Regions from separate parts of the Bradyrhizobium sp. B124 genome, predicted to be linked through region 1. Evidence: riboswitches for the same ligand, from Rfam matches in the RefSeq annotation. Region 1 holds a riboswitch; the other holds the start of a gene.
The links. Region 1 has a riboswitch for glycine ahead of AAFG13_RS10150 (D-amino acid dehydrogenase). Riboswitches for the same ligand answer to the same signal wherever they lie in the genome.
Positions count from the first base shown of each region.

Region 2: linked by a shared signal. The riboswitch ahead of AAFG13_RS36580 (D-amino acid dehydrogenase) and the one ahead of AAFG13_RS10150 (D-amino acid dehydrogenase) in region 1 are both predicted to bind glycine.

Region 1 covers NZ_CP152413.1:2,104,989-2,112,576, forward strand. Annotated here, with positions in the region: gene AAFG13_RS10140 (ABC transporter substrate-binding protein) at 1-922, opposite strand, end outside; gene AAFG13_RS10145 (M20/M25/M40 family metallo-hydrolase) at 1,192-2,322, shown strand; glycine riboswitch at 2,415-2,520, shown strand; glycine riboswitch at 2,524-2,639, shown strand; gene AAFG13_RS10150 (D-amino acid dehydrogenase) at 2,705-4,012, shown strand; gene AAFG13_RS10155 (ArgE/DapE family deacylase) at 4,139-5,455, shown strand; gene AAFG13_RS10160 (ABC transporter permease) at 5,719-6,660, shown strand; gene AAFG13_RS10165 (ABC transporter permease) at 6,664-7,551, shown strand.
Region 2 covers NZ_CP152413.1:7,719,101-7,726,688, reverse strand. Annotated here, with positions in the region: gene prpC (2-methylcitrate synthase) at 1-607, opposite strand, end outside; gene AAFG13_RS36590 (MmgE/PrpD family protein) at 604-2,166, opposite strand; gene AAFG13_RS36585 (short-chain fatty acyl-CoA regulator family protein) at 2,282-3,718, shown strand; gene AAFG13_RS36580 (D-amino acid dehydrogenase) at 3,893-5,149, opposite strand; glycine riboswitch at 5,283-5,382, opposite strand; gene AAFG13_RS36575 (pyridoxal-phosphate dependent enzyme) at 5,772-7,013, shown strand; gene AAFG13_RS36570 (amino acid ABC transporter ATP-binding protein) at 7,026-7,588, shown strand, end outside.

The DNA of each region.
Region 1 (7,588 bases):
TGATGTTGTCGAACGGCGGATAGAGGAAGTTCATGCGGCCGAGCGTCTGGAAGCCGAACTTGTTCAGCGTCTCGACCTTCAGGTCCTTGTCGCCTTCCAGGATCGACAACGTGTCGAACGACGGGTTCTCCAGGAAATCGATGTCGCCGGACTGCAGCGCGTTCATCGCAGTCTGCGCGTCGGCCATCGTGACCCACTCGACGCGGTCAACCTTCACGACCTTGCCGCCCGCGGTCCAGCTCGCCGGCTCCTTGCGCGGCACGTAGTCGTTGTTCTTGACATAGACCGCCTTCACGCCCGGCTGGAATTCGGCCTGGACGAACTTGAACGGGCCCGAACCGATCTGCTCCGGGATCGGCTTGTCCGGCGGGGTTTCGGCCAGCCGCTTCGGCATCATGAAGGCAACGCGCGACGACGGCTTGCCGATCGAATCCAGCACCAGGCCGTAGGGCTCCTTCAGCTTCAGCGTGATCGTCTTCGCGTCGGTGGCCTCTAAGCTCGCCGTGAAATCCATCAGCTTCTGGCCCATGCCGTCGACCTTGGCCCAGCGCTTCAGCGAAGCGACGCAGTCTTCCGCGGTCACCGGCGTTCCGTCGTGCCACTTCAGGCCATCGCGCAGCGTGAATGTGTAAGTGAGCTTGTCGTCAGACACCTTCCAGTCGGCCATCTGCGGCTGGATCTTGAAGTTGGAGTCGGTCGCGACCAGCGTGTCGTAGACCATGTAGCCATGGTCTCGCGTGATATAGGCCGTGGTCAGGATCGGATCGATGACGCGCAGATCCGAATGCATCACCGCGGTGATGGTCTTGCCCGCGGCCATCGCCTGCGGCGCAAAGGACAATTCCTGCGGCGCGAACGACAGCGCGAGCGCCGTCAACGCAGCCGCTAGCGTGCGGTGCTTCCAACGCGAGATAGGGAACATGCAATTTCTCCTGACGTGTAACTGGTCAAAGCCGGCTTATTCGTTATGCATGCGGTTCGTTATTTAGGCGAACTAACATGCTGTATGGCTTGTGAAATCGAGACTTGCATCAAGCGCAATGCGCGTCAATCGGTTTCCGGCAGGATCGAACGTATACGAACGAATGAACCGCTGGTGCAGCGCATTTGACTTTACAAACTCGTCTTCCGAGCTTTTCGTACGGCACGCGAACGCGTATCGGCGCGCACAAACAACAAGAGAGAAAAGACATGAACCCCGCCAATCTTCCTTTTGATTCCGAAGCGATGCTGCAGGGGCTGCGCAGCTGGGTGGAATGCGAGAGCCCGACATGGGATGCGGCCGCAGTCGAGCGCATGCTCGACCTCGCCGCGCGCGAGATGGCGGTGATGGGTGCGACGATCGAACGCATCGCGGGACGCCAGGGCTTCGCCGGCTGCGTCCGCGCCCGTTTTCCCCATCCGAAACAAGGCCAGCCCGGCATCCTGATTGCCGGTCATGTGGACACCGTGCACCCGGTCGGCACCATCGAAAAGCTGGCGTGGCGACGCGAAGGCAACAAGTGCTTCGGGCCCGGTATCTTCGACATGAAGGGCGGCAACTATCTGTCGATCGAGGCGATCCGGCAGTTGGCGCGCGCGTCCTTTACGACGCCGCTGCCGATAACGGTGCTGTTCACGCCCGATGAAGAGGTCGGCACGCCGTCGACGCGCGACATCATCGAGGCCGAAGCCGCGCGCAACAAATACGTGCTGGTGCCCGAGCCCGGTCGGCCGAACAACGGCGTCGTCACCGGCCGCTACGCAATCGCACGCTTCAATCTGGAAGCTGTCGGCAAGCCAAGCCATGCCGGCGCGACACTCTCCTCGGGCCGTTCCGCGATCCGCGAAATGGCCCGGCAAATCATTGCCATCGACGGCATGACCACCGAAGACTGCACCTTCTCGGTCGGCATCGTGCATGGCGGGCAATGGGTCAATTGCGTCGCAACGACCTGCACCGGCGAAGCGCTCAGCATGGCCAAGCGCCAGGCCGATCTCGACCGCGGCGTCGAGCGCATGCTGGCGCTGTCGGGCACCGCCAACGACGTGACCTTCAAGGTGACGCGCGGCGTCACCCGCCCGGTGTGGGAGCCGGATGCCGGCACCATGGCGCTCTATGAAAAGGCCAAGGGCCTTGCAGCGGCGATGGGCCTCGATCTGCCGCACGGCAGCGCCGGTGGCGGATCGGACGGCAACTTCACCGGTGCGATGGGCATCCCGACCCTCGACGGCCTCGGCGTTCGCGGCGCCGATGCACATACGCTCAACGAACATATCGAAGTCGAGAGCCTCGCCGAGCGCGGCCGCCTGATGGCGGCACTGCTGGCGACGCTGGACTGACATCGATTTGCACTGCACAACACGTTGGCACTGTCGGACCGAAATTTAGCCTTGTCCAATTTTAAGGCTTCGCCTACGGTCCGGCCGTCCAACGCGACGATGCGGGAGAGATCGAAGCCACAACATTCATGTTGTTGCTTCGGCGCCGACGGAGCAACCGCCCCGGAAACTCTCAGGCAAAAGGACTGTATCGTCAGGACGATCTGGAGAGAGACGAACATGGCCGCACATCAAGGGCCGTGACGTCCACCGAAGGGGATAGTCTGCCATCGGGCCCAGGCCCGATGCGGATCAAGCTCTCAGGTACCGTGACAGATGGGGCGCCGACGCCGGTTTCACCGGTGGTTCGGCGACTCTAACCCACGGGAGCCTGAAGACCACTATGCCTCACATCGCAATCATTGGCGCCGGCATCACCGGCGTGACGACGGCCTATGCCCTGCTCGAACGCGGTTACCGGGTGACTGTCCTCGACAGGCATCGCTACGCCGCGATGGAAACCTCATTCGCCAACGGCGGACAGCTTTCCGCCAGCAATGCGGAGGTGTGGAACAGCGCCGCGACCATCCTCAAGGGGTTGCGCTGGATGCTTCGAAGCGACGCGCCGCTCTTGATGAATCCGAAGCCGAGCTGGCACAAATATTCCTGGATCGGCGAGTTCGTCGGCCACATCGGCCGCTATCGCACCAACACCATCGAGACCACGCGGCTCGCAATCGAAGCGCGCAAGCATCTGTTCTCGATCGCCCAGCGCGAGAACATCGCCTTCGATCTCGAACGCCGCGGCATCCTGCACGTCTATCACGACAAGGCCGGATTCGAGGCGGGCCTGCGCGTCAACACGCTGCTGCAACAGGGCGGGCTCGACCGCCGGCCGGTGACGGCGGACGAAATCCGCAGCATCGAACCCGCGCTGCAGACGACCTGCTATGGCGGCTTCTTCACGCCGTCGGACGCGACCGGCGATATCCACAAGTTCACGCGCGGGCTCGCCGACGCCTGCATCCGCCGCGGTGCGAGCTTCGTCCATGAAGCCGATGTCGATGCGATCGCGCGCGGCGACGACGGCTTCCGCATCGGCTGGAACGAAGCCGCTTCGCACGATGCTGGCGTCGCGACGCGACATGAGTTGCAGGCGGACGGCATCGTCATTTGCGCTGGCGTCGCGAGCCGCCACTTCGCAGGCCTGCTCAACGACCGCGTCAACGTCTATCCGGTGAAGGGCTATTCGATCACCGTGCAGCTCGATGCGCCGCAAAGCCGGGACGCTGCGCCAACCGTCAGCCTGCTCGATGAGGCGGCGAAAATCGTCACCAGCCGGCTCGGCGCGGACCGCTTCCGCGTCGCCGGCACGGCCGAGTTCAACGGCTTCAACCGCGACATCCGCGCCGACCGCATCCAGCCGCTGGTGGACTGGGTGCGGCAGCATTTTCCCGGCATCGACACGTCGAGGGTCGTGCCGTGGGCGGGCCTGCGCCCGATGATGCCGAACATGATGCCGGCGGTGCGCGCCGGACGGTTTCCGGGCGTGTTCTACAACACCGGCCACGGTCATCTCGGCTGGACGCTGTCGGCTGCGACGGCGCAGATGGTGGCAGGCGCGATCGATGACTGGCGCGACCTCGACACGCCTTCAATGGTGCCGTCGCAGGTCGATGTGACCGAGACCGCCCGCGCAGCTTTCCCCTAATTATCCGGCCGACGAGGAAGAATATGAGCGTATTTGCGTGTGGCCAAGTCGGAATTCGCTGAGAAACACCGCATGACAACGACTAGCGTCACATTGGGGAAAAGCGCTTCAGCGCGGGAGGGGACAATGCGCATTGGGGTGGCGGACACGCACGAGACGTTGACCAAGCCGGATCAGATTGCCGCAGAGCTGTGCGCGGCCGTCGATCGAAACTTCGACGATCAGATCGCGTTCCTGTCGCGCATGGTGCAGTTCCGCAGCTTGCGCGGACAGGAAGCGCCGCAACAACGTTGGCTGGCCGAGCAATTCGCAAAGCGCCGCTACGACGTCGATACGTTCAGTCTTGCGGACGTCAACCTGATGAGTCATCCGAAGGCTGCACCGATGGACGGCATCGATCTTGCCGGATCGCAGCAGGTCGTTGCGACGCTCGACAGCACAGGCAGCGGACGCAGCCTGATCCTGCAAGGTCATATCGACGTGGTGCCGGAGGGGCCCGCCGATCTTTGGGAACAACCGCCGTTCTCGGGCGCCGTGCACGACGGCTGGATGTTCGGGCGCGGCGCGCAAGACATGAAGGCCGGTGTCTCGGCAATGATCTTCGCGCTCGATGCTTTCAGAGACGCCGGCTATGCCCCGGGCGGACGCGTCCATCTGCAAACCGTGACCGAGGAAGAGAGCACCGGCAACGGCGCGCTGTCGACCTTGATGCGCGGCTATCGCGCCGACGCCTGCCTGATTCCCGAACCGACCGGACACACGCTCACGCGCGCCCAGGTCGGCGCCGTCTGGTTTCGACTGCGCGTCCGCGGCACGCCGGTGCATGTCGCCTATTCGGAAGCCGGTACGAGCGCCATCCTGTCGGCGATGCATCTGGTGCGCGCATTCCAGGATTACACCAGGGCGCTCAATGCCCGGGCGCTCGACAACAGCTGGTTCCGCAGCGTCAAGAATCCGATCAAGTTCAACGTCGGGATCATCAAGGGCGGCGATTGGGCCAGTTCGACCGCGGCCTGGTGCGAACTGGATTGCCGGCTTGGTCTCTTGCCGGGCGAAACACCCCAGCAGGCGATGCGCGGCATCGAGGAATGCCTGACGGAGGCGCACAAGGCCGACGACTTCCTGTCCGATAATCCGGCCGAGCTCGTGTGGAGCGGTTTTCAGGCAGACGCAGCGGTGTGCGAGCCTGGCAGCGAAGCGGAAGCAGCCCTGTCGGCAGCACATCATTCCATCTTCCAGGCTCCGATGCAGGAGCGCCTGTCCACCGCCGTCAACGACACCCGCTACTATTGCGTCGACTACGGCATCCCTGCCCTTTGCTATGGTCCGTACGGTATCGGCCCGCATGCGTTCAACGAACGTGTCGAGCTCGACAGCCTTCGCAAGACAACGCAGAGCATCGCACTGTTCGTCGCCAATTGGTGCGGCGTGGTGAAAGCGTGAATGGACTTGCCGTTTCAGGTCGGTGGCACATGGCGACATGTGCAATTCGAAATAGCAACTTCAGACCAAAGGAGGCCGCCAACGGCCTGAACCGCGCCTTGATATGACGTCTCCATTGGCACAGTATTTGCCTGCAAATTCATCACGTTCGCGCTAGTCTTGAGACAAGACGCAGAAGCGCATGAGACACATCACGGGGACACCATGAGTATGATGCGGCCCAGCCTTCGCTTCGCACCATCTGACGGCAGGAGATAGCAGCGATGATCGGCTATCTCCTCCGCCGCATCCTCGCCGCCATTCCCGTGATGGGCGTGGTGGCTCTGTTCGTGTTCCTGTTGCTGCGGCTGACGCCGGGCGACCCGGCCGCCATTCTCGCCGGCGACAATGCGACGCCGGAACAGCTCGACCGCATCCGCACCTCGCTTGGTCTCAACGAGCCGATCTACATCCAGTTTTATACCTGGGTCGCCAAGCTGCTGCACGGCGACCTCGGCGTCTCCCTGATCTCGAACAAGCCGATCCTCGAGATGATCGGCCCGCGCCTCGAGCCTTCGATTTCGGTCGCGCTGGCCACCATCGTCCTGTCGATCCTGGTGGCGGTGCCGCTCGGCGTGATCGCGGCGTGGAAGCACGGCACCTGGATCGATCGCTGCGTGATGGGGCTTTCGGTGCTCGGCTTCTCGGTGCCGGTGTTCGTGATCGGCTATGTGCTGATCCAGGTGTTTGCGATCGATCTGCGCTGGGTGCCGGTGCAGGGCTTCAAGAGCATCTCGGCCGGCTTCGGTCCGTTCTTCGAGCGCATCATCCTGCCGACCTGCACGCTCTCCTTCATCTATGTCGCGTTGATCGCACGCATGACACGGGCCTCGATGCTCGATGTGCTGGGTGAGGATTACGTGCGCACCGCGCGGGCCAAGGGCATCGGCGAGACCGGTGTGCTGCTGCGCCATGCGCTGCGCAACGCCGCGGTTCCGGTCATCACCGTGATCGGTTCCGGTTTCGCGCTGCTGATCTCGGGCGTGGTCGTCACCGAGAGCGTGTTCAACCTGCCCGGCATCGGCCGCCTCACCGTCGATGCGGTGCTGGCGCGCGACTATCCGGTGATCCAGGCCATGATCCTTTTGACATCGGGTATCTATGTCGCGGTCAATCTCTTGATCGACCTCGCTTACACCCTGCTCGATCCTCGTATCCGGTACTGAGCAATGGCGATCGAAACCCTTCCCGAATCCTCCATCCCCGTCACCCGGCCGTTCCGCGTCAAGTTCGGCTTCCTCGCGTCGACGCCGATCATCGCGGTTGCAACGATCTGCCTCGTCCTGATCATCCTGATGGCGATCTTCGCGCCGCTGCTCGCGCCGCACGATCCGCTGTTGCTGACGCCATCGCAGCGGCTGAAGCCGTCGAGCGCGCAATACCTGCTCGGCACCGACGCCTATGGACGCGACCTGCTGTCGCGCGTCATCTATGGCGCACGGATCTCGCTGTTGATCGGGCTCGGCGCCGCCGTCTGCTCGATCGCCATCGGGCTCCTGATCGGCCTCGTCGCCGGCTTCTTCCGCTGGGTCGATGCGGTGATGATGCGCGTGATGGACGGCTTGATGGCGATCCCCGCTATCCTGCTCGCGATCGCCGTGGTGTCGCTGTCCGGCGCCAGCATCTGGACCGTGATGGTCGCGATCACCATCCCCGAGATCCCGCGCGTGGCGCGGCTGGTGCGCTCGGTGGTGCTGACCGCGCGCGAGGAGCCCTATGTCGAGGCCGCGATCTCGCTCGGCTCGAGCCTGCCGAAGATCATGTGGCGGCATTTGATGCCGAACACGATCGCGCCGCTGATCGTGCAAGGCACTTACGTCTGCGCATCCGCGATCCTGACCGAGGCGATCCTGTCGTTCCTCGGCGCCGGCATCTCGCCGGAAACGCCGACCTGGGGCAACATCATGGCCGAGGGCCGTGCCTATTTCCAGGTCAAGCCGTCGCTGATCTTCTGGCCGGGGCTGCTGCTCTCGATCGCCATTCTCAGCGTCAACCTGATCGGCGACGCCGCGCGCGACGCGCTCGATCCCCGCATGAAACAGCGTGAGGGCAAGTGACGGCTTCAATACCAATTGAAGCCGTCATTCCGGGATG
Region 2 (7,588 bases), 3.6 Mb from region 1:
TGGACGCGTTGAACTCATGCTCGGCGTAAAGGATGAGGGATGTGTGCATTGCACGGATGTGACTGCCCCGCGCCGGAACGCCGTGAAGCAGACGCAGGAAATGCCCTCCGATCGTATCGTCATCGGTCTGCACTTCGATGCGACGACCGTTGTGTGCGTAATGATACCAATACAGTAACATTGAACCCAGCGAAGCCAGAAGCCGATCGGCGACATCGCATGCGGCAGCCACTCCGTGATCGGCAGCTTCGGGCAGGACGCAGCCAAGCGCCGAGACACCGCATCGCATCACATCCATTGGATGAGCCGAGGCAGGCAGCGCTTCGAGTGTCAATCGGACCGCCATTGGAAGCCCGCGCAAGGATTTCAATCTGGCCTTATAGGCAGCGAGCTCTTGGACCGAGGGGAGCACACCATGGACAAGGAGATAGGCGATCTCCTCAAACTCGCAGTTTTCGGCAATATCGACGATACTGTAGCCGCGATAATGCAGATCGTCTCCTTTGCGCCCGACGGTGCACAACGCGGTATTCCCTGCGATGATGCCCGACAGCGTCACAGATTTCTTGGGCGCGCGCGGCTCGGGTGTTGAGGTAAGCTCTGTCATATCGATCTCCTTGAGACGGGCATCCCTACTGCGCCCTGGCGACCACCACTTTTCCAATCAAACACGCCGGCGGCCTCCGATTTACCCAGGAAGCTCGCATCAACCACGAAGTTGAGGGACTCGAGTTCACCGGCCCTGAGCTGTTCCACACGGTCGACGGCCTCGAGGAAGCGTGTCTGCTCGGTTGGACTTACGATGCCGTCGGCGAGCGTACGGAATTTGCCAATGTAGTCGGAGCGGCCGAAGGGGCGGGCGCCGAGCGGATGAGCATCAGCCACGGCGAGTTCGTCCTCGATCACCCGACCGTTGTCCAAGGTGACGACCACCCGCCCACCGAACGCCTTCTCCCGCGGGTCATGGCTGTGGTAGCGGCGGGTCCATTCGGGATCTTCGACCGTCTTGATCTTGTGCCAAAGAGCGACGGTCTCTGGACGGCCCGCCCGTTCGGACGCATATGATTTCTCGTGATGCCAGGCGCGGTCTTCGAGGGCGACTGCGAAGATGTACATGATCGAATGATCAAGTGTCTCGCGGCTTGCATGCGGGTCCGTCTTCTGTGGATCGTTGGCCCCCGTCCCGATCACGTAGTGCGTGTGATGACTGGTGTGAATGACAATTTCTCGCACACGATCCAAGTCGCCGATCGCCGGTGCCATTCGACGCGCGAGGTCTATGAGCGCCTGGCTCTGATATTCGGCCGAGTGCTCCTTCGTATAGGTGTCGAGAATTGCTCGTTTTGGCTCGCCGCGCTCCGGCAAAGGAACGCGATAATTCGCCTGTGGACCGCCAAGCAGCCAAGCGATGAAACCATCCTCCCCCTCCCATGCAGGGGACGGCGCGCCTTCTCCACGCAGCGCCCGGTCCACCGCCTCCACCGCCATTTTGCCAGCGAAGGCCGGCGCGTACGCCTTCCAGCTCGATATCTCCCCCTTGCGGGACTGCCTCGTCGTCGTCGTGACATGAAGCGCCTGCTGGACAGCTTGATAGATCGTCTCAGGTGAAAGGTTGAGCAATGCGCCAATGCCGGCTGCCGCGGATGGTCCGAGATGGGCAATGTGATCGATTTTGTGTTCGTGGAGACAGATACCCTTCACGAGATCCACGTGGATCTCGTAAGCGGCAGCGATGCCTCGAATGAGATCGGCGCCGGAGCGACCGCAGTGCTGCGCAACTGCAAGAATCGGCGGAATGTTGTCGCCCGGATGAGAATAGTCTGCGGCCAGGAACGTGTCATGGAAGTCGAGTTCCCGAACCGCCACACCATTAGCCCAGGCAGCCCATTCCGGTGAAACGCGATGCTCGGGGGAGAACCCATACAATGTCGCACCGGGCGCGTAGCGATGCGCCACAGCTTGCGCTCGCGCGCTCACGACTGGCCGTCGCTTTAACGATGCAGCCGCGACCGCAGCATTGTCGATAATCCGGTTTCCGATCATTTCCACGACCGCGCGCTCCACCGCAACGTGATCGGCTGCCACTTCGGCGATCTTCCAGGCCAGTTGACCGGTCCTCGGCAGGCTGGCGCGCGAAGGGTGAACATGAACGTCGTGCTGCTTCATACTTTGCACCTCGGCTGAATTTATGCAAATTTAGCAAACGGCGCTTCTGTCGAGGAGTGGCAAACATGCACGTTCTAGCTGATCATCGCGCTCATTTTGTAAATTCTGCAAACCCATGAAGCAGCTCAAGATCTTCGCGGGGGACCGGCTGCGGCGCCTGCGGGAGCAGCGTGGCATGACGCAAGCGGCCTTGGCCCAGGCAATCAGCATCTCACCGGGTTATCTCAGCCAGATCGAAGCGGACCAAAGGCCGATTACGCGACGACTGCTGCTGGCGCTGACCCAGTTGTTCAATCTCGAAACGGGCTACTTCGCGGATGACGAGGATCTGCGCATGGCGGGCGAGCTGCGCGAAAGCGCAAGCGATCCGTTGTTCGGAACAGCGGTTTCCGCCGACGAATCGAGCGCGGCCGTTCGCGTTGCCCCCGAGGTCGCCCGTCGGTTTCTCCATCTCTACCGATCGTATCTCGCCTTGGAGGAGGAACACCGTGCACTTCAGACGAGTATTGCACAGGAGGGAGGCGGCGCCGCGAGCCGGTTTCCCTACGACGAAGTCCGCGACTGGGTGCAGTCGAAGCGGAATCACTTCGATGTGCTGGATCGTGCCGCGGAAAGACTGGCCGCTGCGAAGCATTTCCGACCGGAGAACCACGGGGACGATCTTCTCAAGTATCTGCGTGATGCCTACCGGATCAGGATCGAGCACGCACCGGAAGCACTCGACAGCGGAATGATCTGGAGGCTGGATCGCAATGCACGAACGCTGTTTCTGTCCAAGGACGCACCATCAGAAAGTCGCTTGTTCTGGGTCGCACACGTAATCGGATTGCTGGAGCAGCGAGATACGATCGATCGCCAGGTTCGACAGGCCGGCCTGAGCAACGAAGAGGCAGCCGCACTTGCTCGCGTCGCCCTCGCCAACTACTTTGCTGGCGCACTGGTGATGCCGTACGAGACCTTTCTCAGCAACGCGCGCGAGGCGCGATACGACATTGAGCGGCTGCAAAGACGTTTCGGAACCAGTTTCGAGCAGGTGTGTCATCGACTGAGCACATTGCAGCGCAGAACTTCACCGGGAATCCCGTTCTACTTCCTGAAAATCGATATCGCAGGCAATGTGTTGAAGCGAAGCAGCGCAACTCGCTTTCAATTCGCCCGCTTCGGTGGCCCCTGCCCATTGTGGAACGTGCATCAGTCATTCTCTCAACCCGGCCGCATTCTGGTTCAACTCGCTGCCACGGCCGATGCGACAACCTACCTGTGCCTCGCACGCACGGTGAGCCTGTCCGGCGGCTCTTATCTAAGCCGCCCGCGCGCGGTCGCGGTCGGATTGGGTTGTGAGATCGCGTATGCCAACCAGGTCGTCTACTCGAAAGGGCTCGACCTGGAAGACATCGAGGCTGCCGATCCGATCGGGCCGGGCTGCCGCGCGTGCGAGCGCACCGATTGCCGCCATCGCGCTCTGCCACCGATTGGCCGGCCTCTGGACGTCGGCACGGCCGAGCGGGGGGTGGTGCCGTATCGGATCGAGACGAGGATGCGTCAACGTTAAACCTCGGCTGGCGACCCCATTGGCGAGCCAGCACTAGAGATGAGCTGGCGCGCCGAGGCTTGGCATTGAGATTGCAGCGGCCTCCCGACCATTCGGGACCATTGCGGCTCATCAGGGTCTCCTTGGCGACCGACTGCGCCTTGCAGCGGGGCCGCGTCAGCAATGCCGGCAGCCCTAACCGGCGTTGCCCCGCGCTGTGACCAGAGCAGCAACAGCAACAGCTGTCACGGCCGAAAGCGTCCAGCCAAGATGTCCATGGCCGGTGTTGTAAAACACGCGCGGATCGCGGCCTCTCATGACGTGCGGGAGCATGTCCGGCATCATCGGCCGCAGGCCTGCCCAAGGCACAACGTTTCGGGTGCTCATGCCAGGGAAGTGCGTGCGGCACCATTCAATCAATGGCTCAATGCGCGCCGCCCTTATATCCTTGTTGATGCCGTTGAACTCCGCGGTGCCGGCGACGCGGAAGCGCGCGGAGCCAAGGCGGCTGGTCACGATCTTTGCGCGGTCATCCAGCAGACTTGTCCACGGCGCAGCCCGCTGATCCGAGCCCTCGGGAAGGTGCACGGTGATTGAATATCCCTTCACGGGATAGACATTTACCCGATCACCAAGATTGGCGGCGATACGGCGAGAGCCGACCCCGCCGCAAACAACGATGCTGTCGAACCGCGTCACCTGGGTATCAGGGTCCTGGCTTTCGGTCGATCTCCAATTCACTCGCACGCCCTTGCCTTCGTCCAACACGACCGACAGCACATCGGTGGAGAAGTTCAAGGTCGCGCCGAGGCGAGCACAGGCACGGGCCAGACCAGTTGTAAACTTGTGGATGTCGCCCGTGAAATCGGAAGCGGTGTAGAAACCGCCATAGAATGTCCCCCGCAGAGCCGGCTCTATCGAACGGATCTCTTCAGGTGTCACTGCATGCCGCTCGAGCCCTCCCTTGGCGAGTAACGCCGAAACCCGTGCAGCGGCTTCGAATTCCGCCTTGCTGTGATAGAGGTGCAAGATGCCACGGTTCTCGCAATCGAAGTCGATGTCCTCGTCTCGGGCCATCCGCCTCAGGTGGTCGCGCGACTCGATCGCTAATCGCACCGTTGTAACAGTATTCTCTTCGTATTTTGGGATCGAGGCGACGAACTGGGTCATCCAGGAGAGCTTGTGCCACGACGGCTTTGGGTTGACCAGAAGCGGCGCGCCGGGCGTGAACATCCACTTGATACCCTTGAGCACTGTCGCCCAACTATTCCAAACCTCGGCGTTCGAGGCTGAAAGCTGGCCACCATTGGCGAAGGACGTTTCCATCGCCGCATAAGGCTGCCGGTCGAAGATCGTTACCTTGCACCCCCGCTTGAGCAAATTATAGGCTGTGGTTACTCCGGTGACCCCCGCGCCGATGACGGCAATACGGCCACAGTGAGAATCGGTCATAGGTGCTCCTGCCCGCGATGCGCGGGTCATCTGGCACCCCCTCTGTCATTGGCCTGAGAGCTTCATCGCAGCCGTTTATCCGTACGGCGACTTTCACCATCGGCGCAGGACTGTTGCCCTGCTTTTCAGAGTCGAAGTTTTAGCGGTTCTTTTGCCTGAGAGTTTCCGGGGCCGTTGCTCCGTCGGCGTCGCGTCGGCCAGAAGCCGGCCGCGATCTCTCCCGCGTTGGACCTCAAACTATTAAAGTATACCCGGTATGTCAATATGTTTGCAAAGATCCGTTCGCTGTGCGCTGGTACTACACCATCGGCGTTGACCCCTCCGTTGGCGTTCTTGCGGAAGGCGGAGTTATGCCAGCGGGCACGCGGCGCTGGAATAGATCCGGCAAAACTGCGTGTATGTGGCGAGCTGAAGAGAAGACAATCAGCCTTCCGGCTGTTCGCGCAAGAGGCATTCCCAGGCGCCCCCCGAGCACCAGACCGGTGCCCGCGCTCACTGCGTGCTCACAACCAGCGCAACATGTCAGCTTGTCGTTCGCTGCTCACTAAGGTATACCTAGTATGTCTACAACAGAAACATCGCTCGTTTCGGGCGACCAGTGAACGGGAGCGACGTTGAGGCAATGGCCCTGGAAAAATCTCTCGCTAATGCTCAGGTCTCAATGGGACCCGATCGGAGCACGTTTCCGCTATTCCCGCCCAAGGTGCGGGGCGTCGAGAGCGCAGACGCCTCCTATCAGTATCCGCTGGAGATCGGGTTTGAATACTTTCGCCTAGACCGAAGCTTCCTTTCGGCGGAGCCCGGCCGAGGAATGCTTCGCTGGCGTAGTTTGCTGCCTCCCGTTCTCGACGAGCTAAGTCTTGGCGAGGGAGGAACGCCTCTGATCGAAATTCCGGGCCAGGCCGGTCAGGCCAACGTTTACCTTAAGGACGAGAGTAGAAATCCGACCTTCAGTCATAAGGACAGGCTGAACCTGTGTGTGGTGAGCGCCGCCAAAATTTGTGGCGCGCGCGGCATCGTTGCTGCATCGACTGGCAACCATGGCATCTCAACCGCGGCTTATGCAGCCAAGGCAGGTCTCTCCTGCATCATACTCGTCCCGGAGCGATTCAGTAAGAGCTATTTCGCTGCGTTGAATGCTTACGGGGCATATGCAGTTCCGGTCAGGGCAGACTGCAAATTCGAGATACTCGGCAAGTTTGTATCCGAGCTTGGCTTTCATCCAACCAGCAATTCGACACGCTACCATACCGGTCATTCTTTCGGGCCCGAAGGGTACAAGACGATCGCATATGAGCTGTTTGATCAGCTCGGGCGAGCGCCGGCAGCCGTAGTCGTTCCGACAGGTTACGCCGAGTTGCTGTTCGGGATCGTGAAGGGGTTTCAAGAGCTGGTCGAGCTCGGCCTTGCGGGTGATTTGCCCCAAGCATTCTCGGCCGAGCCTGCGGGACTGGCTCCGCTGGCAACTGCGCTGGAAAACGGGCTGCCGATGGCGGCCGTCCCCGCTGCGGACAGCAGGTTGGCTTCGATTGCCTGCACCGTGAGCAGCTACCGGGGTGTCTGGGCAATTTCGAAGTCCAAGGGCGCAGCATTGCGGGTCACTGATGAGGAAGCATTGAACGCCCAAGCCAAGTACGCCCGCATGGGTCTTTGGCAGGAGCTTTCCAGCTCGGCCGCGCTGGCTGCTGTCGACTTCATCTCCCTGAGCTTCAGGAACAAAGATGTGGTGGTCATTGGCACATCAAGCGGAACGAAGGACCCTATTGACTGGCAGACCGTTCAGCGGGTTTGCTCGACGATGGATGAGGCCCGCTCCTATTTGAAGGACGTCTACTCCTATGATCCTGGTCCAAATGCACAATAGCGGGCTCCGCCGATGCTGACGCAGACAAAAGATGATATTCGCGAGCCCCCTGTGACGCAGGCTGCTGTCAATTTGAGTGGTGTCAACAAGTGGTACGGCGAATTTCACGTGCTGCGCGACATCAACCTGGACGTTCGCCGAGGCGAGAAAATCGTCATCTGTGGGCCATCTGGCTCGGGCAAGTCCACTATGATCCGTTGCATCAACAGGCTCGAGGTGCATCAGAAGGGGCAGATTATCGTCAACGGCACGGAGCTTACCGGCGACCTCAAGAAGATCCATGAGATCCGCCGCGAGGTCGGCATGGTATTTCAACACTTCAATCTGTTTCCACACCTTACGATCCTGCAAAATTGCACGCTCGCGCCGGTCTGGGCGAAACGGATTCCCAGGAAGGATGCGGAAGAGATCGCGATGAACTACTTGCGCACCGTGAAGATTCCGGAGCAAGCCCACAAGTATCCGGGCCAGCTCTCCGGCGGACAACAGCAGCGGGTCGCCATCGCACGCGCCCTCTGCATGAACCCGAAGATCATGCTGTTCGACGAGCCGACCTCTGCGCTCGACCCCGAAAT